One region of the Ureibacillus sp. 179-F W5.1 NHS genome, then DNA from elsewhere that is predicted to be linked to it. Evidence: riboswitches for the same ligand, from Rfam matches in the RefSeq annotation. Region 1 holds a riboswitch; each other region holds the start of a gene.
What was found. Region 1 has a riboswitch for S-adenosylmethionine ahead of metA (homoserine O-acetyltransferase MetA). Riboswitches for the same ligand answer to the same signal wherever they lie in the genome.

Region 1 (13,331 bases):
CATCTATCACGTCACTAAACAGTTGAACATGATGGTCTTCTTTTGATTTATAAGTGACTTCAATGGAGTTTGAATCAAGAATCTTTAAATCGAAGTCATCAATTGGCGGGACTTTTACTATTTTTTGACGAAGGAAATCAATTTCAACATAGTCTTCTCCCTTTGGTAAAGCTTCAATTTGATCTAATACTAGGGTTATTTTGTTTGGTTTTCTAAAGTAGTTACTTTGAATAAAGATACTATTGGTTTCTTCTCGAAAACTTCCAAGTCCGACAAGTCCATCTTGAACTTTACCCCACTCTTCGCCCTTTTCATCTAATACTTTCAAATGATCGATTTGTAAAATTTGCATTGTATTTTGGCTGTTCACCTTTAATTTCAATTCTGCTCTTAATGGGGAAATCGTTAATGATTGTACATAGATGGTTTGACCGTCGATCTTTAACGGTTTGTTCACATCGTAAACTTTAGACGGTTGAATTGGTTTTGTTAACGTGAATGGGATCGTGAAAGAAGTTTCCTTTGTATCATCAAATTTCAAATAAATTTCAAAATCCGGCTTGGAATAATCGATTTTCGATGTTGCAATAACTTCAAGTTTTCCTTGAATGGTTTTAGTAGGTTCTGTATAAGGCCAGCCAGAAGTCGAGGAACCATTGATTACTTCCCCATTTTGACTTAATTGAAATTCTTTTGTCTCTAAATTTGAAATATTGAAAGGTGCTTCCAATTCGTAAAAAATAACAATACCTGTTTCATCAGCAATTGTACCGAGAATCGTGAGTGTAATGTTGTTTTTCGTTTGTACAATATTTAGTTCTTCAAAGTATTCGTTATCCACAATATCTTTTAAACCTTTATCTTTTGTTAGCATTTCAACAAGGGGTGCAAAGCCAGGAATTTTAGCAACAGCATTTGCAAAAGCTGGTGAGACACGTATGGAACTAACAAATATAATGACTACAACGGCTATTAAAGCAACTTGTTTGAAGAAGAGACGATTTCGTTTTTGTCTTTTTTTATATTTTGCATATCCGTTATGTCGCATAGAAGCTAATTTTTCTGTAGGTACTACAATATTCGTTAACTCTTCCTTTAACTTGTCGAAATCCTTTTCGTTCATGACTGTCCCCCCTCACTAAATAAAAATCGTAGTTTTTTTAATGCAGTATGTAGCCTCGATTTTACAGTTCCTTCAGAAATGTGCATTTCCTTTGCAATCTCTTTATTTTTTAAATCACAAAAATATTTTAAATAAATGAGTTGTTGCTGTTTTGGAGTTAGTTTTGAAATAGCTTCAGAAAGTTCAAGATGATTATCATCATTTTGGAAAGTCCCTTCCGCTACATCGTTTCTTAATTCATAGCGCCTTTTTTTCTTTTGAATATCTGAACATACATTTAATAACACTCGAATGAGCCATGTGTTTAGAAATTCTGCTTGCTTTACTGTATGTATTTTACGAAAACAGCAAAATGTAAATTCTTGGATGGCTTCAAGGGAGTCATGTTCATTTTTTAAATAACTAAAAGCGATTCGGTAATGGGTGCTTTCTTCTTGTTTTAAAATTTGAAGTAAGGCCGTTTCATCTCCAGCGATTGCTTTTTTCGCCAATTCGATTTGTTCCATTCATTTCCCCCCTATACTTATTAGACATTTTGAAACGAGAAATCGTTCACTAAAATGATTGAAAATTTTTCAATTGTTGAATTTTAAGTCAAAATAAAAAAACGGATGTAAACCTTTTATCGGTTTCATAACATCCGTTTTCATTATCTTATTAAATGTGAAATTCAATCATATCATCAACAAAATGCCAATCATATGGAGTTTCTTGGTAAACGTAATAGTTTAACCAGTTATAGAAAAGTAAATGGGAATGGGCACGCCAAGTATTTTTTGGTGTTTTATTTGGATCGTTATTTGGGAAGTAATTGACCGGTAATTCTACCGGTTCACCTTTCTCCACATCTCGCTTATATTCATCTGCTAAAGTAGTAGCATCATATTCTAAGTGGCCAGTAATCATGATGTGTTTTGTATCCTTAGATTGGATAATAAATGGACCCGCTTCCTCCGAAAAGCTTAATAACCGAAGTTCAGGACAGTTGCGTACATCCTCGATGGATACGGAAGTGTGTCGGGAATGGGGCGCTACATATTCGTCACTAAACCCTCGAACTAAATCTACTGTTAAATCGGTAATGACATGGGAATAAATTCCTGAACATTTTTTAGGAAGTTCGAATTTTCCGATACCAAAATGGTGATAAAGTGCTGCTTGGGCTCCCCAACAAATATACATACAAGACGTTACATTGATTTTTGCCCAATCCATTATTTCTGTTATTTCATTCCAATAGTGTACGTCTTCAAATTCCATTCGTTCGACGGGTGCTCCCGTAATAATCATCCCGTCAAAACGACGATGTTTAATCTCGTTGAATGTTTTGTAGAAAGTATCTAAATGAGATTTTGAAACATTTTTAGATAAGTATGTAGCGGTATTGAGAAAAGTAACATTTGTTTGTAAAGGTGTATTTCCGAGTAAACGTAATAGTTGTAACTCCGTTTTCTCTTTTTCTGGCATCAAGTTACAAACTAAAATGTTCAAAGGTCGAATTTGTTGTGTTTGTGCGCGGTCTTCTTCCATAACGAAAATTTTCTCTTTGCGCAATATTTCTCCAGCAGGCAAACTCTTTGGTATATTAATAGGCATTTTTTGTTCCCCCATTTCTTAACTTTCATTTCATCTTAAAAAGAGAAGATAAATAAAAACCCCCTCATTCCAGCGTGAGAATGAGAGGGTACAATTTTATATACGCGCACTCTTATCTCCCAAGACAAATTGTCTTGCTGGAATTAGCACCTTTCTAACCGGTTGTTAGAGGTTGCTGAAGCTTCATTGGGCCATGTCCCTCTGCTTCTCTTGATAAGATTGATGAAATTAAAATAATACTATCACGTAAAGCTAATATTTGCAATATTCATTAATTATTTTTCTGTAAATAATTTTCCCGCCAAGTTGATTGTTCTTTTTGGAATATCACCTGTTCGAGCTTTTCATCCCAATTATCAATTAATGTATTCCAAACGCGTACGGTGAAATGATCCTGTTCTTCGTCGTATAAAATAAACTCAATACAGGGAATATCATTAATTTGGATATCTTCGATAGAATCAATCGATGGGGTTACGGACAAATTTTCCCCATTATCGTCTAAATCGGGTTGTTCAAATGCTTGAATTCCCTTTATCACCTGTTCGTTTTGTATCGATAATTCCTCTTCTTGTTTATGATATCGATACAGTTGCTCTGGAAAATCTTCATATTCTAGTACTTCTTCAATATCTCCATTTAAAAATAAATGGTGGGATGGGCTATAAAGCAATTCTATCGTTTTTATATCCTGTTCTTCTTCAAAAACACCGCTTTGTAATTGTTTTTGTCCCTTTTCCGTTTGTTGATAATGGGAATCCACCTTCGTAATTAATCCAGTTTTTTGCATTTTAGATAACAAATCTTGTATGAAGAGTTGTTCTACAAGAAGAATTTCACTTAGCTGTTCTGCATTTTCAAAGGCGTTGTTCGCAACGGATTGAAGAATCATTTTCATTAAAATATCCATTTTTGTACGGGATATCGGTTTATATGTAATATTTACACTGTGAACAGGTACACTCCAAGTATCCGTCTTCAAAATGGAGATATTCGATTTCTTTAAAAGTTGAGTAGATAATGATTGTTGTAATGAAAGTAATTCCATAAATCCACCTTACTACGTTGTAATTAGTAATTCGTCATGATTTCGGTAACCATTTTGTGATTGGACAATTTGATGCAAGTTTCGGTACATGCTTCTCGTTTCTTCCTTTTTAGGACGATTCGTAAACATCTCTATACTACCGATTAATACGAGTAACTCACGAGCTCGGGAAAGGGCTACGTTCAGTCGCCGGTAGTCCTTCGCAAATCCAATATCGCCGTGTTTATGATCGTTGTTACGAACCATGCTTACTAAAATGACGTCCATTTCCATACCTTGGAATTTATCGACTGAACCTGTACGAATATGTAAATGAGGAATGTTCAACTCATGTTCAATGAGTCGGTTAATCCGCTTTACTTGTTCAGCATAAAAACTAATTACCCCTACAGATTTTAATTCATCTTGGGCTATTAATCCTTCCGATTTAGCTTTTGCAGTCGCTTCATTTAGTTCAAGCAACATAGTACGAACAACTTCTAATTCAGCTTCATTATATAGACTTGAACCTTCCTTCATCCGTTCTTCAAAATACGGATGTCTATTCGGAATATCAATCCATAGTAAATGATCCGTTCGTTTTATAGATGGACCTTCTAATTTATGATCCCGTAATACATCTGAATCAGATAGCCCGCATTTCAATGAATCATTGCCATTTTTATAAAATGGAGCGATTGTTTGCATAATATTTTCATGCATCCGGTATTGAATGGCTAACATTTTTTTATTCGTTGCAGGCAAGTTTTTATATAGACGTTCGAATAAAGACTCCTCTAGTAATTTTTCTAATTCTCGTTTTTCCTCAAAGGTGTCGCTTTCTTTTAAAACCGTTTCTAATGTTTCTTCAAATGTATCATCCCCAATTAGTGGTGGTAACTGGTGATGATCGCCTACTAGAATCACCTTTTTCCCTTTTAACATCGGTAACAATAATTCTGGCGGAGTTGCTTTTGATACTTCATCGATAATCACAACATCGAAAATCGGATAATTGTCCATAAACTCTTTGTTGGCAGAAGCAACACATGTTGTACCAATGACATTTGCATGTTTAACATAAAGTTTTCGTATTTCATCTAAGTCATGTTCCGTAGCTTGCTCTAATAATGTTTTCCATTGAAGCTGCATTTTTTGAGCAATCGGAAGCATCTCAATTTTCTTATGGACTTTATCAATTTCTACCGTAATTGACTCCATTTTGGATTTTGTTTTTTCCAGTTCAAGTTCCGGATGTTGTTTTGTCAATTGTTCAAGTTGTTCATATTTCTTTTCAAGCTGTAATCCCTTCGAGTTTAGTTCTTTTAACTGGGAAATAAATTGTTTTAATAATGTTTGGCCACTTGTCATTTCCTTTTGAACACTTTCTAATTCCTGTTGTTTTTTTGATAACTGTTCTTCAAGAATGGATGTTTTTTCTTTGTTTTCCAATAATATTTGCATTTCATTTTCCAATGCTTCACAAATCGTATGAATTTCCTCGATAGAAGGGATAATGTCATCCTCTTGAATGATAGACTCGAAAGTGTTTAGTTGTTCTTTATACTTCTCTTGAGATTGTAATAAGTTTTGTTCTTTTGCTTTTAAAAGGTTTAAAGAAGATTGATCTGCTCCTTCCCTTTGCTTAAGCTGATCACATACTTCTTCTTTTATTTTACTAAAAACTAGAAGGGACTCATCTACAAGTGCTCTATAACGAAGAACTAACTGATTTAAATATTGCTTTCTTAAATAGAGGCCTTGGATTGATCGGGCTCCATTTTCTCTCGTTATTTTCTTTTGGGCAAAAGCATAGCTCAATTTCGTTAAAAACTCCTCGATTTCTTGTAAGGAGTAATGATGATTATTTGGTAAAGGATTCATCTGTCCTTCAATACCGAGGGATGTTTTACTATATTCAATTGCCTTATCTAAACGGATTGTAATTTCCTTTAAAGATTTAAAAGGTAAAAGTTGTTCATGAATTTTATCCAGGTCATGAAACAGTTGATTTAATACATATCCACGGTGAATGTTTTGATCTTCAATGAAAGATTCAATTTCATGTATTTTTTTCATCGATTCAACGGATTCGATAATGGAATTAATCGTATCGGAACTGCTTTCAATACCTTCCAATTCCTTCTGAACATTTGCAAGCTGCAACTCTATTTCCATGAGTTGTTGGGTTACTTGAATATATTCTAGAAGTTGCTTACTTTTTTTCAATTTTTCTTGCGCTTCAAACAGTTGTTCATCAATCGATTCGTTTGTTCCAATGGTAACTAATGAATGATTTAGTTCATTGATCTTTTCTGAAATGCGTTCATTGGAAGCGCTAAGCTTTTCCAATGCTTGTTCAGTCTTTTCTCGTTCTTTTTTCAGAGGGATAATTTGTTTCTTCAGCTGACCGATTTCTTCTGTTACAATTTTAAGCTCTTTTTCAGCAGCTTCCTTTTTTGCGATATCCTCTTGTAATTGACTCTCTTTTTGCTTTAAAGATTCAATTTCCTTCTCGTATTGGGTAATATCATTCTTCAATTGCTTTTCTTTTAGTTGGTGATCTTCAATTTCCTTCGTAATAGCTTCGTAAGTTTGCTTTTTCCAATAATCAGCAACATTTTCTTCTATAAATTTTTTACCGTCTTCTTCAATACTTTCAGTACGGCCATAGCGTAAAATACGGATATCCTTATTGTTTAATAATCGACTAAGGGCATTATCAACAGCTAGATTCGACTGAGATGCAATTAACGTTTTTAAACCAGCCTTTGCGTTTTGATAGCAAATTTCTGAAATAACCGTCGTCTTCCCTGTTCCTGGAGGACCTTGAATAACATATAAGTCTTCGGCTGACATTGCTCCACTAACGGCTTCTCGTTGATATTCATTTAAAGGATTATGGAATTCTAATGAAATATCTTTTTTACGTTCCGCGATTTTCGGAGTATCTTCAAATAAAATATTTTCGAGATTTGGATTGGCGGCTAATCCTTCCTTTAAATGTTCAAATCCTTTTAAAAGTCGGTTCAATTGGGATTTCGTTGAAGCATTACTAAATGTAATGTATTCACTTGTAAAGTCAAAGTCATTAGTGCGGGCAAGTTTAGCAACTTTTGCGTTTAATTCAATATCAATCGTCCTCGATTGTTGGTGAACTTTTATAACTTCTCCAATTTCTCTAGGATAACCTTTGACATATGCACTTAAGCCTTTTAGTTGTTTCCATTGTTTATCGTCAATGCCGTTACATCGTATCGTTACTTTCGAAAAGTCTTGACTATATTGAAGGGAATGAAAGGTAGCGTCAATATCATCAATAGAAGCATTTTTATATAAAACCTTTAAGTACCCTTCCCAACTGGAAATTCGTTTATTTACATAATCAAACCGTTCTTGAGCAACGGGAAGTTCTGCAATTGTCGAAATAAATTTATCGGAGTATGTATGACCGCTAATACGGGATGGCACAAAATGAATGCGCATTTTTTGTCTTCGATTCGTTTTAACCGGTGTATTTCTTCCCCGTGTTCTAAAACTTTTTGCAACGAGCCCATTTTTTAAGTCAAAGGCACAGTCGATGATAACTACACGATCACCAAATTTTTTTGTTAATTTTTCGTTCCGTTTATTATCAAAAAAGAAAGTTAAATTTAATGTCGTCTGTTCCACTGATTGTTTTTCAATATATACGTCGAAGCCATGCTGCAATTTAAAGAAGGCGTGTTCATCCTGGAAATGTTGTTTCAAAGCTTCTCTGGCAGTATTCGTTAACAAAATAAAACATTTAATTGTCTCCATTGCTCCCATTTGTTGTACCATGAACACACCTCCTTTCAGTCTTTCTTTTTTTGCTCATAAAGATTATTATATCAACATTCAAGGAATCGTGGTAGACGGACAAAAATAATTTGAAATTTGGTAAAAATAAAACAGACTAGCTTTTGGCTAGCCTGATCTTTTCCATTTAATTATTTACTTTGGCAATTTCTAAATATTTGGCATCCCACTCTGGGTCTACTTTACTTAATGGATAAGGTCTAAAACTATCTTTTTTCACTAATGTATGAAGTGAAGTAGCCGTTGCAGCAACAGAACCGTCTTCATGCAAAATTTCATAGCCATAAATCGTTTTTAATTTTGAATGGGACTCAACCCATGTACGAACCGTTGCAACTTGTCCATAACGCATTGCTTTTTTATATTGAATGGATAAATCTAATACAGGAGATATGTATCCTTGTTCTTCAAGTCCGGCATAATTAAAGCCAATATCATTTACTAATTGGGTACGTCCGATTTCCATCCAAACTAAATAATTTGCATGGTATACAACACCCATCTGATCTGTTTCTGCATACCGTATTTCAATTTGTTTTTCACTTACAAACATTTCTTTCACCTCAAATTTATTATAACGTATTTCCTTCTATTTTTAACAATAATAACAGTTGGCACATTGGGTGATAATAATGTTGAAATATAGTGAAAGAACATTTTCCTTTATAGCAATTGCTTGGCATTTATGGTAGCATAAAACTCTATACAAATGAAGGACGTGAAATGACTTTGATTAAAATTGAATTACCAAAACCGAATGTTGTCATTTATCAACGACAACAACAATTAAAGGAAGGGGACGTGCCGATTACACCTTACCATGGCTTTATTGATTTTCACAAAATTACCCGTGATAAAGGCGGAATTTTCTTCTTTTACAATAAAGAAAACGAGTTATTATTTGTAGGAAAAGCACGTAAAATTCGTCAACGCATTAAGAAACATTTTGAAGATAACGTTTCTCCGATGAAAAATCATCGGGATGAAATTTATAAAATTGAAGTATATGAAATCGAAGATCCAATGGAACGGGAAATTTATGAAACATATGCGATAAATACTTTACGTGCAAAATATAACGTAGAGAAAGTGTTTTATTAATAAAAGAAGCTGATTGGGAAACTCACCAATCAGCTTCTTTTTAGTTGAATTCTAGCATTTCAGCAATTTGTTTAAAATCTTCTAATACGAAATCTTTATTTTTTATTACATCGTTAAACCATGGATCAATTGGTTTTTTAAATTGTTCCTCTGGTTGTTCTTCATGATGGAGAACAAAAACTAAGTAATCAATCATTTTTGTGCGTTCTTCATAAAATTTAGTACGTTGGTGGAAATCTTTATTTATTTCCACATTAAACATTTTTCCTAAACGAATAATTCCTGCGTTTACATGTTGTTCAGCGTATAATGATGAACCTACAATAGCAAGCTTTTGATTAAAGGATAACGGCATTTGTTTAAAATAAGTCTTCATTAATTCTTCTGTTTGGTGTGCGATTAACTGAAGTTGGATTTTTTGTGCAGCTGTTAAAGTATGGGTTTCTTCAAATACTGGTAAAATCGTATAGGCTTCATCTAAAAGTGCCTTTACATTATCATACCGCTCTTGCTCATATGTTTCCCCTACTCTTCGATAAATGGTTTCAGCAACGAATAATCGCTGTAAATAACCTGTTAGTAAAATCATACCGTTATATTGTGTTGTTACCTTATTTGTCATATGAAATGACCCCTTTCGTTTTTGTTTTGGTCATTTCGTAAAGAAAGTCCCTTATATCATCATGTATGACATTACCATAGAAAGATAGACAACGTCATTTAAAAGCTTTTCTAAATATCCGTTGAGGTTAATTTTGTCTTATGCTGGGTTAATAAACTTACGACGATAAATACAATGAAGGATGCTAGCACAGGAATTGTTACACTGTGCATCCCAAAAATGTTCGGAAATTCACGCGTAATATAAATATAAAGAAAAAGACCTGTAATCATTGAAGAGATAACGCCATATTTATTCGCTTTTTTCCAATATAGTCCGAACACGACAGACCATAAAAAGGCAGATTCTAAACCGCCAAAGGCAAAAAGATTCAACGTGATTAAAAATTCAGGTGGCTTTAATGCAAAGAAAACGACTGCTAGTCCAATTACGGTTGTGACGAGAAAGCTTCTATTTTTAATTTGTTTATCTGATGCCTTCGGATTAATGAAATTAAGGTAAATATCCTTCACCACCGTTGAGCTTACAAGAATCAACAAAGCATTTACCGTCGACATTATTGCTGCCATCGGTGCTGCTAACACAATACCAGCTAAAACGGGATGAAGTACTTCTAGTGTCAATATTGGCATGACTGTGTCTGCCACTTCAATTCCTGGTACGACAGGTCGAGCAAGTACGCCGATTAAATGCATACCGAACATAATTGTTCCAATACCAATTGTTCCGATTAAAATGGCTAGATGCAAGCTTTTGGAATCTTTATAGCTCATTGCACGAACAGCGATTTGAGGTAGGCCAATTACTCCTAATCCGATTAAAATCCAAAAGGTTGAAACATATAAAGGAGTTAGAGAACCATCAGAACCAAAGGGTGATAACATTTCAGGATCCTCTGTTACAAGGGAGTTCATAATATTATCCAATCCCCCACCTGCCATGATCGTCCCAATTAATAAAATAACCGTTCCAATAATCATTACCGTTCCTTGCATTGCATCTGTTAAGGCAACAGCACGAAATCCACCAATAATAACATAGACAAGTACTGTCACAGCAAATATGAGTAAAGCGGCGGTATAATTAAGTCCCGTTAATGATTCAATTAATCGTGCTCCCCCTACCCATTGGGCAGTCATGGATGCAAAGAGGAAAACAATGATGCTAATAGCTGAAATAAAAATAACAATATTACTTTCATATCGTTTTTTTAAGAAGTCAATTAATGTAATGGCTTCATAACGTCTAGAAATAATGGCAAATTTCTTTCCTAAAATCATCAAAACAAAATAGCCTGCTGGAAGTTGAGCCATCGAAAGAAGAACCCAACCGAGTCCTAAATTATATGAAACCCCTGGTCCACCGATAAAACTTGATGCACTACCGTAAGTAGCCATCATCGTCATCGCAAGTAGGAATCCTCCCATCTCACGACCACCTAAGAAATATTCCTGTAAGAAAGAATTAGAAGTACGAACTTGTTTATTGGCCCAAAAACCGATAATAAAAATTATTGCTAAAAAGAGCAGGAGCGGAATAATTACTTGCCAATGAATCATTGATCTCCCTCCCAATCTTCAAAGGGTACATCTTTGAAAAATACTTTCATTGTAAACCAAATGAGAATAATCATAAAAATAGATCCAGCTATACAGCTAAAGAAAAACCAAGTGGGAAAACCTAAAATATATTGATATTCTGTTGGATCACCGGAACCTAATCCATATGCACATCCAAACCAAATAGCAAAGTTAATTATTACAAGCGCTACTCCAATTAACGCCTCGCGATTTGCAATTTGAAAACGCTTATCTTGCAACATCATTCATCCTTTCATCAAAAAAACTTGGATACTTTTCTATCATACTTTGTCATTTATGGAAATGGAAGATTTTAATGAGCCATTTTTCTTGTATAGTTCATCATCTAATTATTCAAAATATGAAGGAAAGAGAAATAAAACGTTTTACTAGGGGGAAATTGTTTTTTTACGCAAACATATTTTGTTATAATAATAGAGTATTCACACGTTATTGTGTGTTAATTAGGATGGAGGATTTACGTTATGAAAAAACTTTCTGCAATTTTAATGGCCTTTGCTTTAGCTTTCTCAAGTGTAGGAACTGTTATGCTTGTTGATGATGTTCAAACAGTTGAAGCAAAATCGTACAAGTCTGGTAAAAAAAGCTACAATAATAATACTGGTACAACGAATAATTTCCAAGATAATAATACAGGGACAAACTCTACTGTAAATAAATCAACTTCTACTACAAACAAATCAACTAGTACTACTACGAAAGGTGGCTTTACTAGCGGTGGTCTTATGAAAGGATTATTCGTTGGTGGGTTAGCTGGATTATTGTTTGGTAGCCTTTTCTCTGATATGGGATTGATCGGGAACATTTTAGGATTTGCGATCAATGCAGCGGCCATTCTTTTGATTGTTTTCATTTGTATGAAAATATATCAAATGATGAAACGTAAAAAAGATAAAGAGGTAACGGACAGTTGGAAAAGATAACATTATCTGAACAAGAAGTAATCAACGCTCTTTGCTATTTCCACGCAAAATTTAAGCATGTTCAACCGACAGATGTGGAAGTTGAATTAATGTATGATGATGCGGCTGGTTTTACTGCTGAAGCTTATGTGAATGGGCAAATGGATTTCTATAATACTGTGAATTTTATTACGGCTATTCGACTTTATCTTGATGAACAATTACACCGTGATTCGATTGCCGCTCGAATTATGTTAGATCTTCATGATGAAGAAGGAATCATTGCGCATATTGAATGGTAAAAAATTAGAGGTGTCCTAGTAGACACCTCTTTTTTAATAATCTAATTCGGTTTTATCTAATGTAACGGTTTTTCTAACGTTCGTATTGCGATCTTTTAAATGATAATATTTAATATTCCCATTGATTAATTCTACGAAAAATTCGATTTCTGCATGTTTATATACGGGCCACTTTGCTAATGCTAGCAATCCTTGAGGTGGAGGAATTTGTTCTAAACAATCCAATATGTTCGGATTGTTAAAGTTTAAATAAAAATAACGCCCATCTCGAAACTTCGCAAGAATGCTATATCTATTATTCATAATTCCTCCCTCTTATTTTTCGTTATAAAATAATATATTTTATTTCTTTTATTTTATTAACAGTAAGTATCCTTTTCAATAAAAATTTCTATCGAATGTAAATTGAATTTTTCATTCCCTATTATATAAAAGAGTTTTAATTATAATAAAAAAACCGATAAGTTCAAATGGAACTTATCGGTTTCTATTTAAAGTCAATTATTGAGCTGCTTTATTACGAAGTACCATTTGTAAGATACCACCATGACGGTAGTAGTCTACTTCTACTTCTGAGTCGAAACGAGCTAGAGCTTTAAATTCTTTAACCGTTCCATCTTCAGCTTTTGCAGTTACTGTTAAAATATCACGTGGTTTAACATCATCTGTAATATTAACAGAAATTTCTTCTTTACCAGTTAAGCCTAAAGTTTCTGCGCTTTCGCCAGGTAAGAATTGAAGTGGTAAAACACCCATCATTACAAGGTTTGAACGGTGAATACGTTCGTAGCTTTGTGCGATAACTGTTTTAATACCTAGTAAGAATGTACCTTTTGCTGCCCAGTCACGAGAAGAACCCATACCATAATCGTTACCAGCTAAAACAACTAAACCAGTACCTTGTTCTTGGTATTTCATTGCTGCATCATAAATGTACTCAACTTCTCCAGTTGGCCAGTAAGTAGTGAATCCACCTTCTGTACCAGGAGCGATTTGGTTACGGATACGGATGTTTGCGAATGTACCACGCATCATTACTTCATGGTTACCACGACGAGAACCATAAGAGTTGAAGTCGCGGATTGCTACGCCATTTTCTTGTAGGTATTTACCTGCAGGCGTATCTTTACCAATTGCACCAGCTGGTGAAATGTGGTCAGTTGTAATAGAGTCACCAAACTTAGCGATTACACGTAAACCATCAAGGCCTTTGATTG
Region 2 (3,970 bases), on a different contig from region 1:
CGCTTAAAATAGGTGGCGAACTCCCTTTTAATTAAACTGTCTACTTTATAGGGTTCAGTTCAGACCTTTTTTCAAGTGTCTTTCTTATAGGGTACATTTTAATTTGTGCTGACTTTATTGTTAAATGGGAAGATTAAGATACTTTTTTCAAAATGCTTTTAGGAAACTTATTCATAATGATATTCATAAGCAACTTTTCTTCAGCTGTAAAGGCTGGTAAACCGATTGTACGGTATACAAGTTGAAATTGACCATATTCTAAATACCACTCTTTTGCCGGCAACTCTATATGTTGCTGACCGTATTCTTTATACGTCTCATAAACCTCTTTTATTATATATGGATTTTCAATGAAATTCGCCTTTTCCTCCGAAAATGCACTATGCCCATAATGCTCATTCCACAATGACTCTACTTCAGCTAATAAATATTGCAATGCATCGGCATTAACAAACTGTTTTCTTTCATTTAATTCGTATATAAAAAAAGCTGCAACATTTTGAGCACTATAAATATTTCCCATTTAACAACACTCCTTGAATGAAAATTTACTAACCTCGTATAAGAAAACTAAAGTGGCAACGTGTATCGGTTCTTATTAAACCAAGTATAATAAGCAATCTTTATAATGTCAATAAAACAAATAAAATTACTAGGTTTTAAAAAATCAACAGCCCCATGAATGGCATAAATAGCGAAAACGACTTTCACCAATGAATGCTAATTGTCGTTTTCATCATCAACTTTTATAATGCAGCGTTTGTTTCCGTTACCCCTTCAACCGCTTTTGATAATGCTTGATCCAAATCTGCAATAATATCTTCAACAGCTTCTAGGCCGACTGATAGGCGAATGAGCTCTTCTGAAACGCCGGCAACCTTTAACTCTTCAGGTGATAATTGTTGATGAGTAGTTGATGCTGGATGGATAATTAATGATTTTGCATCCCCTACATTTGCCACGTGGGAAAATAATTGAACGTTATCGATTACTTTACTTCCCACTTCTCGTCCACCTTTAATGCCAAATGTAAGCATTGATCCGTAGCCGTTTTTCAAATATTTTTTCGCTAATGAATGCGATGGGAAATTTTCTTTCCCTGGATAGTTTACGTATTCCACGAATGGGTGGCTTTCAAGATATTCCGCAACTTTTAATGCATTTTCACCATGCTTTGTATAACGCAAATGAAGCGTTTCTAACCCTTGTAGGAAGTTAAATGCACTATCAGCACTTAATGTTGGACCAAAGTCACGTAATAATTGAACACGAAGCTTTGTGGCAAATGCAGCCGTAGCCGTGTCAATTCCATAACGTAAACCATGGTAAGACTCATCTGGCTCTGTGAATCCTGGGAATCGACCTTGTGTCCAATCGAATTTACCAGCATCAACAACAACGCCTCCGATTGTCGTTCCATGACCGCCAATCCATTTCGTTGCTGAATGGACAACAACATCCGCGCCAAACTCAATCGGGTTACATCCGTATGGGGATGGGAATGTATTATCGATGATTAACGGAAGACCATGCGCATGAGCAATTTCCGCTATTCTCTCAATATCTAAAATGTTTAAACTAGGGTTCCCAACTGTTTCTGCATAAATTGCCTTTGTCTTATCTGTAATAGCAGCCTCAAAGTTTACTGGGTCCCTTTCATCTACAAAGGTTGTTGTAATTCCATAACGCGGTAAAGTATTTGCGAATAAATTATACGTGCCGCCGTATAATGAACCAGCTGATACGATTTCATCTCCTGCACCAGCTATGTTTAAAATAGAAAAGGCAATGGCAGCAGCACCAGATGATAATGCAACAGCTGCAGTTCCCCCTTCTAGTAAAGCAACTCGTTGCTCAAAAACGTCTACAGTTGGATTCATGATGCGAGAATAAATGTTTCCTGGTTGTTCTAGTGCGAACAATTGGCGTGCATGCTCCGTATTTTCAAAAGCATAGGCCGTTGTTCGGTAAATTGGTACTGCAATTGCTCCTGTTACAGGGTCTGGTTTTTGACCGCCATGAAGCAATTGGGTTTCCGGACGTTGTTGTGACATGTTTCTTCCTCCTAATATAGTATCGATGGGCGATCTTAGTATGAGGAGGACCTTTTGGAAAAACAAAAAGCCCTCTTCTAAAGAAGAGGGCTGCAAGCTGCAATTTTTCCTCCCCTTATCTTTCAGATCTAATCAAAATCTGTAGGAATTAGCACCTTTGCGTATTCACGCTGGTTGCTGGGCATCATAGGGCCTAGTCCCTCCGCCTCTCTGGATAAAGGTATTTGATTCATGTTCCATCGTTGAATTCACTATAAATCATAGTGATTTACTTGTCAATAATCTTTTTTAATTTTTCGAAACTTCTTATAGAATCATAGAGTATACTATAAATACATCTTTATGGAAAGGAGCCTTTTGTTTTTGTTATATCCTATCATTCTCGTCCTTATATTCGGTTATTTCATTGGTTGTTTACATGGATCCAATGTGGCTAAACTTTTATCGGGCGTTAACTTAAAAGAAGTTGGCCATGGTAATGCAGGTGCATCAAACGCAACGTTATCCCTTGGATGGAAGTATGGGGTTCTTGTTGCTTTAATAGATATCGGAAAAGGTGTATTGGCAGTTGTTTTACTTCGAGTCATTTTAACGAATTTTACCAATTTTTCGAGTGGCCAAATTTCAATTTTACTTTATTTAATCGGAGCTGCCGTTATACTCGGGCACAACTTCCCGGTTCATATGAAATTTCGAGGCGGAAAAGGAACAGCATCTCTAATTGGCATTTTCATTGCACTCGATTGGAAATTCGGTTTAATGGCTGTTCTTGCCCTTGTTGTTACTTCCCTACTAACGAATTACCTAATTATTGGCGTATTTGTTTTGTATATCTTTTTTGGCGTAACTGCGCTACTAATCGAGCCAACGATTTGGCCATTTTTAATCGCCCTTACTCTATTCTTAATTGCTCTGTATCTCCATGTGGAAAATGTAAAGCGATTACGTATCGGGTCGGAACCAAAAATTACATCCGCCTTTAAGAAAAACTAAACAGATTCCCATTAGTAGTGAAGGTTCCCCTTTTGTAAATCATGTTAAAATATACTAATATAGCCCTAAAGAGTATTTTCTCTTTAGGGCTATATGTTATAAGAGGAAATACATATTTAAAAGGGGAGGAAAAGGAAATGTCAGCAAAGGATTTATTACGTAGTCATTCATCTGTTCGAAAATATACAGGTGAACAAATACCGAAAGAAACGGTAATCGACTTAATTCAAACTGCACAAATGGCTGCGAGCTCACATTTTGTACAAGCATATAGCGTCATTTGGGTGACAGATGAAGAAAAGAAACAAAAGCTTGGTGAGCTGTCTAATAATGAGTTCCAATTTAAAACAGCAGGCGCTGCATTTTTATTCTGCGTCGATTTTAAACGTCTACAAGTTGCTGGACAAAAACATGGAGTCGACATTGTGGCAGATAGTGCGGAAAATGTAATAGTCGGTGTGGCGGATGTTGGCATTTTTGCCCAAAATTTCGTTATTGCTGCTGAAGATGCTGGTTATGGCATTTGTTATATTGGTGGCGCTCGAAACAATCCAAAAGAAATTAGTGAACTATTCAATTTACCGGACTATGTTTTCCCATTGTTTGCTATGACGATCGGAACTCCGACAAAACGTAACGAAACAAAACCACGTCTTCCAGTTGAAGCGATTTTACATGAAAATGATTATAACGCGGAAAAATACGATACGTTACTAGATGAATACGATGCAACGATGGAAAACTATTATGCAAGCCGTAGTTCGAATCAAAAAATGTCTAATTGGACAAAACAAATGGCTGATTTCTTAGTTGAACAAAGAAGACCGTTCATTAAAGAATTTTTAGCTTCAAAAGGTTTCAATTGGAAATAAATAAACCTTTTTATTAACCAAATTAAAAACCTGACAGATCTAAAGAAATTT
Region 3 (6,702 bases), on a different contig from region 1:
AGTGGAAATGATGAGGACAAATTTTAAGACCCAAGTAAAGAATTGTTCCCTTTTCTGGGTGAATAAGTACGCCACATTCGTTTCAGCAATATAATAATAGGCCATAATTGTAGTAAAGGCAAAGAAGAACAGCGCAATGGCCACAAACATCGAACCAAAATCATTTAAGGCAGGGAATGCTTTATTTACGGCTAATTGTGTGAATTCTGAATAAGTAGCCCCTGCTACATTTTCAACTACTAATTCCCCATTAGCATCTCCTACATTTGTGTTATATGTACCCATAAACAATATCATTAATGCTGTTGCTGAACATACGAATAATGTATCAATATAAATAGAAGCCGCTTGTACTAAACCTTGCTTAGCTGGGTGGGATACTTCAGCTGCTGCTGCAGAGTGTGGTCCTGTACCTTGTCCTGCTTCATTCGAATAAACTGCACGTTTTACACCCCACGCGATCGCTGCACCAATCATCCCGCCAAAGGTCGCATCAACATTAAATGCGCTACGAATAATAAGGGCAAATACATCTGGAACAAGGGAAATATTCATTATGATTACAATAATGGCTAATAAAATATAGGCAACAGCCATAAAAGGAACGATAATTTGAGCTGCGTTTGCAATACGTTTCACGCCACCTAAAATAATAAATGCTAATATCGCTACAACAATTAAACCAGTAATCCACGGTTCAACACCAAAAGCATTATTTACCGCACTAGTAATCGCATTTGATTGTACCCCAGGCATTAAAATAGCTACTGCTAAAATGGCAGCTATTGCAAAGACAATCCCAAACCAACGCTGACCTGTACCTTTTTCTAAATAAAAGGCTGGACCTCCTCGGTAAACACCATTTTTCTTTTCTTTATAAATTTGAGCTAATGTTGATTCCACATATGCAGTTGATGCTCCAATAAATGCCGTTACCCACATCCAAAATACAGCACCTGGTCCACCAAAAGCAATAGCTGTAGCTGTACCTACAATATTACCCGTACCAACTCGACCGGATAATGCTATTGATAGAGCTTGGAATGACGAAATACCCGCTTCCGATTTTTCTCCTGTAAACATTAGGACAAACATATCCTTAATTTTTCGGACTTGAACAAATTTCGTTAAGATGGAGAACAGTAGTCCGACGATTAAAATACCATAAATCATTACTGGACCCCATAACATATCGTTTAACCACGTAACAATCTCCTCAATCATGGATGCACCTCATTTTCATTTATTATTTAGAATATTCTTTATATTACATAAATTAAAACCTCAATTCAATAAAAATTTTTATCTATTACTATAAAAATAAAACGTTAGAATATTAAGATAATTTATTGTATTCATTTTCATTATTCTACTATTTGGAATTCGCATAAAAAAAGACTATCCAACGAAAGGAATTTCATGGATAGTTCTTTTCTTTAAATGTCATTTTATTTAATAATGTATCCTAACGAACGAATAACATTATTGATAAAGTCCTTCTCATACGTAAATACTTCTTCCCGTTCATAATCATGATATAAGTTATGATAACTGTTCGGCCATTCTTTATATTGAATTTCCGACGACATTTGATTAAATAACCATTTTCTTGCAGGCTGAGGATCAGTAATTTTATCTTCTTTAGCAACCATTAACAAAATGGGTAATGCTAATGTCCCTTCCTGTTCTGCCGTCATATTTTTCATTAAATTATGGATATCTTTAAACCATCTTACCGTTACATTGGAATGATATGGTAAATAATCAACCATTTCATTGTAGCCGTCTAAATTTCTAGTTAACATATTTTTATCGAACTTCAACGAGATTTTTTTGTTCGATGCTATAGTTCCTAAACTTGTAATTGCATTCGTAAGTAAATTAGCCGTTTTCTTTAAATGAAGCCAAGGCGAAGCTAAAATAAGACCTGCACATTCCACTGTATTCTTCTTTAAAAATCTAATAGCTAATGTTCCACCTAATCCATGACCAATAATAAAAACCGGCAACTGATATGTTAAAGCACTTTCCATTAACTTTTTAATATAATCTAAATACTCTTCAATCGTTTCGTCATGAACCTTTGAATATTTTAAATGTTCGCCATGGCCTGGCAAATCTCCCATAACAATGTGATAACCTTCTAAGCGAAGTTTTTCAATTAACCAAGCATACCAACGATGATGTTCAAAAACGCTATGTATGATAACGACTACTGCCTTTGCTTGTCCATCTGCTTCCCATTTCCACATAACGCACCCTCCTGCCCATTACTTATTCAGTTGTGGATATATATACCAATTATTATTTTCCATACTTTTATTTATTTGATACGATAATAATATATCATACTTAGAAACGAGGTATTTTTCGATGATTTATCCATTTAAAAATAAAAATCCTAAAATAGACCCATCTGTATTTATTGCCGATAATGCCGTAATTACTGGTGATGTCACAATTGGTGAAGAGACGTCCATTTGGTTTAATACGGTAATTCGTGGGGATGTATCAGCTACTATAATCGGGAAACGCTGTAGCATTCAAGATTTAAGTTGTTTGCATCAAAGCCCGAACAATCCTTTAATCATAGAAGACGAAGTAACAGTTGGCCACCAAGTAACATTACATAGCTGCGTGATTCGTAAACGAGCATTAATTGGGATGGGATCCATTATATTAGACGGTGCTGAGATAGGAGAGGGTGCATTTATCGGTGCTGGTAGTTTAGTACCACCGGGTAAAAAAATTCCACCTAATTCTTTAGCAATGGGTAGACCAGCAAAAGTAGTTCGTATGGTTACCCCAGAAGATAGAGAAGATATGGACCGCATTATCCGAGAATACGTTGAAAAGGGACAATACTACAAATCAATTCAAAAATAATGTTCTTAAGTGAGTGTAAACTTTCATGTTACACTCTTTTTATTAAAATCTTCGAAGTATTACCTCTATTTTTTGTTCATATAAATAAAGAAGGGGTGCTTCGTAATACGTCTTATAAAGGGATCTGAATGGTTACTAATCAGCCTTATTATTTTTACTGCACCGGTCATCGTATTTTTAACTCCCCTCATCATATCGATTGCATTAGATGAAATAGGGAGCGACCAACTAATTTTGTTTTTTCAAAAAATCCTTCTGTATGTTTTTATATTCGCTTTTTCCTTAATTGTTTTATACATTTTATCTATTGTAAAAAGGATGCTTAAAACATTATTTAAATTTTTCTTCCATTAATTTTTCTTTTACATATTCATTCCGAAATAAAAAAAAATCTGCTTAATTTCTATTGAAGTGGGAAAAACCACCTTAGAAATCTCGCAGATTTTTTCTTGTTATCTATGAATCAGCCTAATTTTCTTTCATGTAGAAAATTAAAGTCCGGCCTTTTCTCTTAATTTTTGAGCGATATCAGTGTTTTCCCATGGGACATCTAAATCTGTGCGACCAAAATGACCATAAGCAGCCGTTTGTTTATACATTGGACGACGTAGATCAAGCATTTTAATAATGCCAGCTGGGCGTAGATCAAACAATTCACTTACCCATTCTACTAATTTATTTTCTTCTACTTTACCTGTACCAAACGTATCCACTGATATTGAAACAGGTCGAGCTACACCGATGGCATATGCTAATTGAACTTCAGCACGCTCTGCAAGACCAGCTGCTACGATATTTTTCGCTACATATCTTGCAGCATATGCGGCAGAACGGTCTACTTTCGTAGGATCCTTACCTGAGAATGCCCCGCCACCGTGACGAGCATAACCACCATACGTATCGACAATAATTTTACGTCCTGTTAAACCAGCATCCCCTTTAGGACCACCGATAACAAAACGTCCTGTCGGGTTAATGAAGTATTTTGTTTCATAGTCGATTAAATCAGAAGGAACAACTTCATTAATTACTTTTTCTTTTAAGTCTTGTTGAATTTGTTCCAATGTTACATCTTCATCATGTTGAGTAGAAATAACAATCGTATCAATCCGAATTGGATGATTGTTTTCATCGTATTCTACTGTAACTTGAGTTTTACCATCGGGACGTAAATATGGAATTTCCTTTGATTTCCGAACTTCCGTTAAACGGCGAGCTAATTTATGAGCTAAGCTTATTGGTAATGGCATTAATTCTGGCGTTTCGTTACATGCAAATCCAAACATTAAACCTTGGTCACCAGCACCAATTGCTTCGATATCTTCATCAGTCATAGATCCTTCACGTGCTTCTAAAGCTTGATCTACACCTAACGCAATATCAGGAGATTGTTCTCCGATAGCAGTTAATACTGCTAAATTTTCTGCATCGAATCCATATTTCCCACGTGTATAGCCAATTTCCGCAACAGTATTGCGAACAACACTTTGAATATCAACATATGTAGATGTTGTAATTTCCCCGGCAACTAACACTAATCCAGTTGTTACCGTTGTTTCGCAAGCTACACGTGCATTTGGGTCTTCAGAAATGATTGCATCTAAAATAGCATCGGAAATTTGATCACAAATTTTATCCGGATGCCCTTCTGTTACACTTTCTGATGTAAACAGTCGACGGTTTGTCATTTGATTTCCTCCTAAGTTTATAGCGAGACTCTTTCCTCGTTGTTGATACGGTACTCTATTACCCATGTTTAGCCCACTTATAAAGATTAGTACTTCAAGCCGTCACAATGATATTTTTTGTTTAGCTTAAATTTTCCATCTTTTTAAAGATAGTTAAAAAGGACAGTAATTGTATAATGAAATATGTACAAAAACATGTTCTGAACAATTTTTAGCTACCTTTTGTGTTAGATTTCGTATAAAATGTATTGTAGAACATTTTTGAAATCTAGTTTTTATCGAGTGGCATCAAAAGTTATGGCAAGTGAAATTCACTTATTCGTAATTTGATACATGGATTTAGAAAGGCACATATAAAATAGGTAGTTAAACTATCCTTTTCATTGTGTTCTAAATTGAAAAAAAAAATTCCTCTACTCAAGTACTTTTGCATGAGTAAAAGGAATTGTCGTTTCATTACATTACCTTTCACTCTTATCGTTCAAGGGTATCCCCTTGCATCAGGTTGGCACCATCGCATTATAAAATGAAAATGCAGGTTGCCGGGCTTCATAGGGCCTTGACCCTCCACCAGCTCGGGATAAGAGTATCCGTTCAACACAACATCTTACGTAAAGTAACTTTAATTGTCAATGGATTTTACCTAAATCATGAAATGTTTTAAAATTATAAAATAATTTTCAGGAATTAGTATAGATTATTTAAATCAATGTGTTATACTATTTTTGAAATTAATCAACCCTCCCAATGCAAGTGGGAATTCTTAAAAAAGGATGGTATTTAATCGATGAATTCAGTAGAAATTGCAAATGAACTGAAGGAATTATTAAACGGAGAAAATATAAATGTTCAACTTTCAGTACCACAATTAGTGGAAAAAGCTACCGAACGTGGAGAGGCAACATTAACTGTAGATGGCGCTTTACGTGCTGAAACAGGTAAATATACTGGCCGTTCTCCTAAAGATAAATATATTGTAGAAGAAGAAAGCACAAAAGACAAAATCGACTGGGGTAATGTAAACCGTCCGATTTCTGCTGAAGTGTTTGATAACCTTTACGTTAAAGTTGTAAACTATTTAAAAGAAAAAGATGAGCTATTTGTATTCAAAGGGTTTGCAGGAGCTGATAAAGAATCACAACTTCCAATCCAAGTAATTAATGAATATGCATGGCACAATCTATTCTGTCATCAATTATTCATCCGTCCAACAAAAGATGAGTTAGCTTCTCATGTGGCTGAATTTACAATTGTTTCAGCTCCTACCTTTAAGGCAGATCCAGCAGTAGATGGTACTACTTCCGAAACATTCATTATTGTATCTTTAGAAAAGAAAGTCATTTTAATTGGTGGTACTGAGTACGCTGGTGAAATGAAAAAATCTATTTTCGGTATTATGAACTACCTATTACCAGAACGTGATATCCTGTCAATGCACTGTTCAGCAAACGTTGGTGAAGCTGGTGATGTAGCGTTATTCTTCGGTTTATCTGGTACAGGTAAAACAACTTTATCTGCTGATAGCAATCGCAAGTTAATTGGTGACGATGAACATGGATGGTCAGACAATGGCGTATTTAACATCGAAGGTGGTTGTTATGCAAAAACGGTTAACCTTTCCGCTGAAAAAGAACCGGAAATTTATAACGCAATCCGCTTTGGTTCCGTTTTAGAAAATGTTGTAATTGACCCAGAAACTCGTATTCCTGATTATGATGATGTAACATTAACGGAAAATACTCGTGCTGCTTATCCGATTCATTTTATCGATAACATTGTTACACCTTCCGTTGCAGGACATCCGAAAACAATCGTATTTTTAACAGCTGATGCTTTCGGAGTATTACCTCCAATCAGCAAATTAACGAAAGAGCAAGCAATGTACCACTTCTTAAGTGGATTTACTTCAAAATTAGCAGGTACAGAACGTGGCGTAACATCTCCTGAGCCAGTATTCTCTACATGCTTCGGTTCACCATTTTTACCACTTCCAGCAACTCGTTATGCTGAAATGTTAGGTCAAAAAATTGATGAACACGGTTCTCAAGTATTCTTAGTAAACACTGGTTGGACTGGTGGAGAGTATGGTGTTGGAAACCGTATGAAGCTTTCCTATACACGTACAATG

Region 2: it holds a riboswitch for S-adenosylmethionine, as region 1 does, so the genes downstream of both, ACH0B5_RS17690 (O-acetylhomoserine aminocarboxypropyltransferase/cysteine synthase family protein) here and metA (homoserine O-acetyltransferase MetA) in region 1, are expected to answer to the same signal.
Region 3: it holds a riboswitch for S-adenosylmethionine, as region 1 does, so the genes downstream of both, metK (methionine adenosyltransferase) here and metA (homoserine O-acetyltransferase MetA) in region 1, are expected to answer to the same signal.

The regions. Positions count from the first base shown of each region.
Region 1 is NZ_JBIQFG010000005.1:74,447-87,777, forward strand. It holds gene ACH0B5_RS04250 (DUF4179 domain-containing protein) at 1-1,123, opposite strand, end outside; gene ACH0B5_RS04255 (sigma-70 family RNA polymerase sigma factor) at 1,120-1,629, opposite strand; gene metA (homoserine O-acetyltransferase MetA) at 1,781-2,719, opposite strand; SAM riboswitch class I at 2,829-2,939, opposite strand; gene ACH0B5_RS04265 (hypothetical protein) at 2,991-3,767, opposite strand; gene ACH0B5_RS04270 (DEAD/DEAH box helicase) at 3,780-7,568, opposite strand; gene ACH0B5_RS04275 (acyl-CoA thioesterase) at 7,714-8,139, opposite strand; gene ACH0B5_RS04280 (nucleotide excision repair endonuclease) at 8,316-8,687, shown strand; gene ACH0B5_RS04285 (hypothetical protein) at 8,728-9,309, opposite strand; gene panF (sodium/pantothenate symporter) at 9,420-10,865, opposite strand; gene ACH0B5_RS04295 (YhdT family protein) at 10,865-11,128, opposite strand; gene ACH0B5_RS04300 (hypothetical protein) at 11,375-11,833, shown strand; gene ACH0B5_RS04305 (YxcD family protein) at 11,821-12,114, shown strand; gene ACH0B5_RS04310 (hypothetical protein) at 12,148-12,417, opposite strand; gene acnA (aconitate hydratase AcnA) at 12,616-13,331, opposite strand, start outside.
Region 2 is NZ_JBIQFG010000080.1:16-3,985, forward strand. It holds gene ACH0B5_RS17685 (hypothetical protein) at 134-523, opposite strand; gene ACH0B5_RS17690 (O-acetylhomoserine aminocarboxypropyltransferase/cysteine synthase family protein) at 747-2,054, opposite strand; SAM riboswitch class I at 2,167-2,275, opposite strand; gene ACH0B5_RS17695 (glycerol-3-phosphate acyltransferase) at 2,418-3,047, shown strand; gene nfsA (oxygen-insensitive NADPH nitroreductase) at 3,185-3,919, shown strand.
Region 3 is NZ_JBIQFG010000072.1:350-7,051, reverse strand. It holds gene ACH0B5_RS17470 (alanine/glycine:cation symporter family protein) at 1-1,224, opposite strand, end outside; gene ACH0B5_RS17465 (alpha/beta hydrolase) at 1,449-2,252, opposite strand; gene ACH0B5_RS17460 (gamma carbonic anhydrase) at 2,374-2,886, shown strand; gene metK (methionine adenosyltransferase) at 3,378-4,574, opposite strand; SAM riboswitch class I at 5,046-5,161, opposite strand; gene pckA (phosphoenolpyruvate carboxykinase (ATP)) at 5,362-6,702, shown strand, end outside.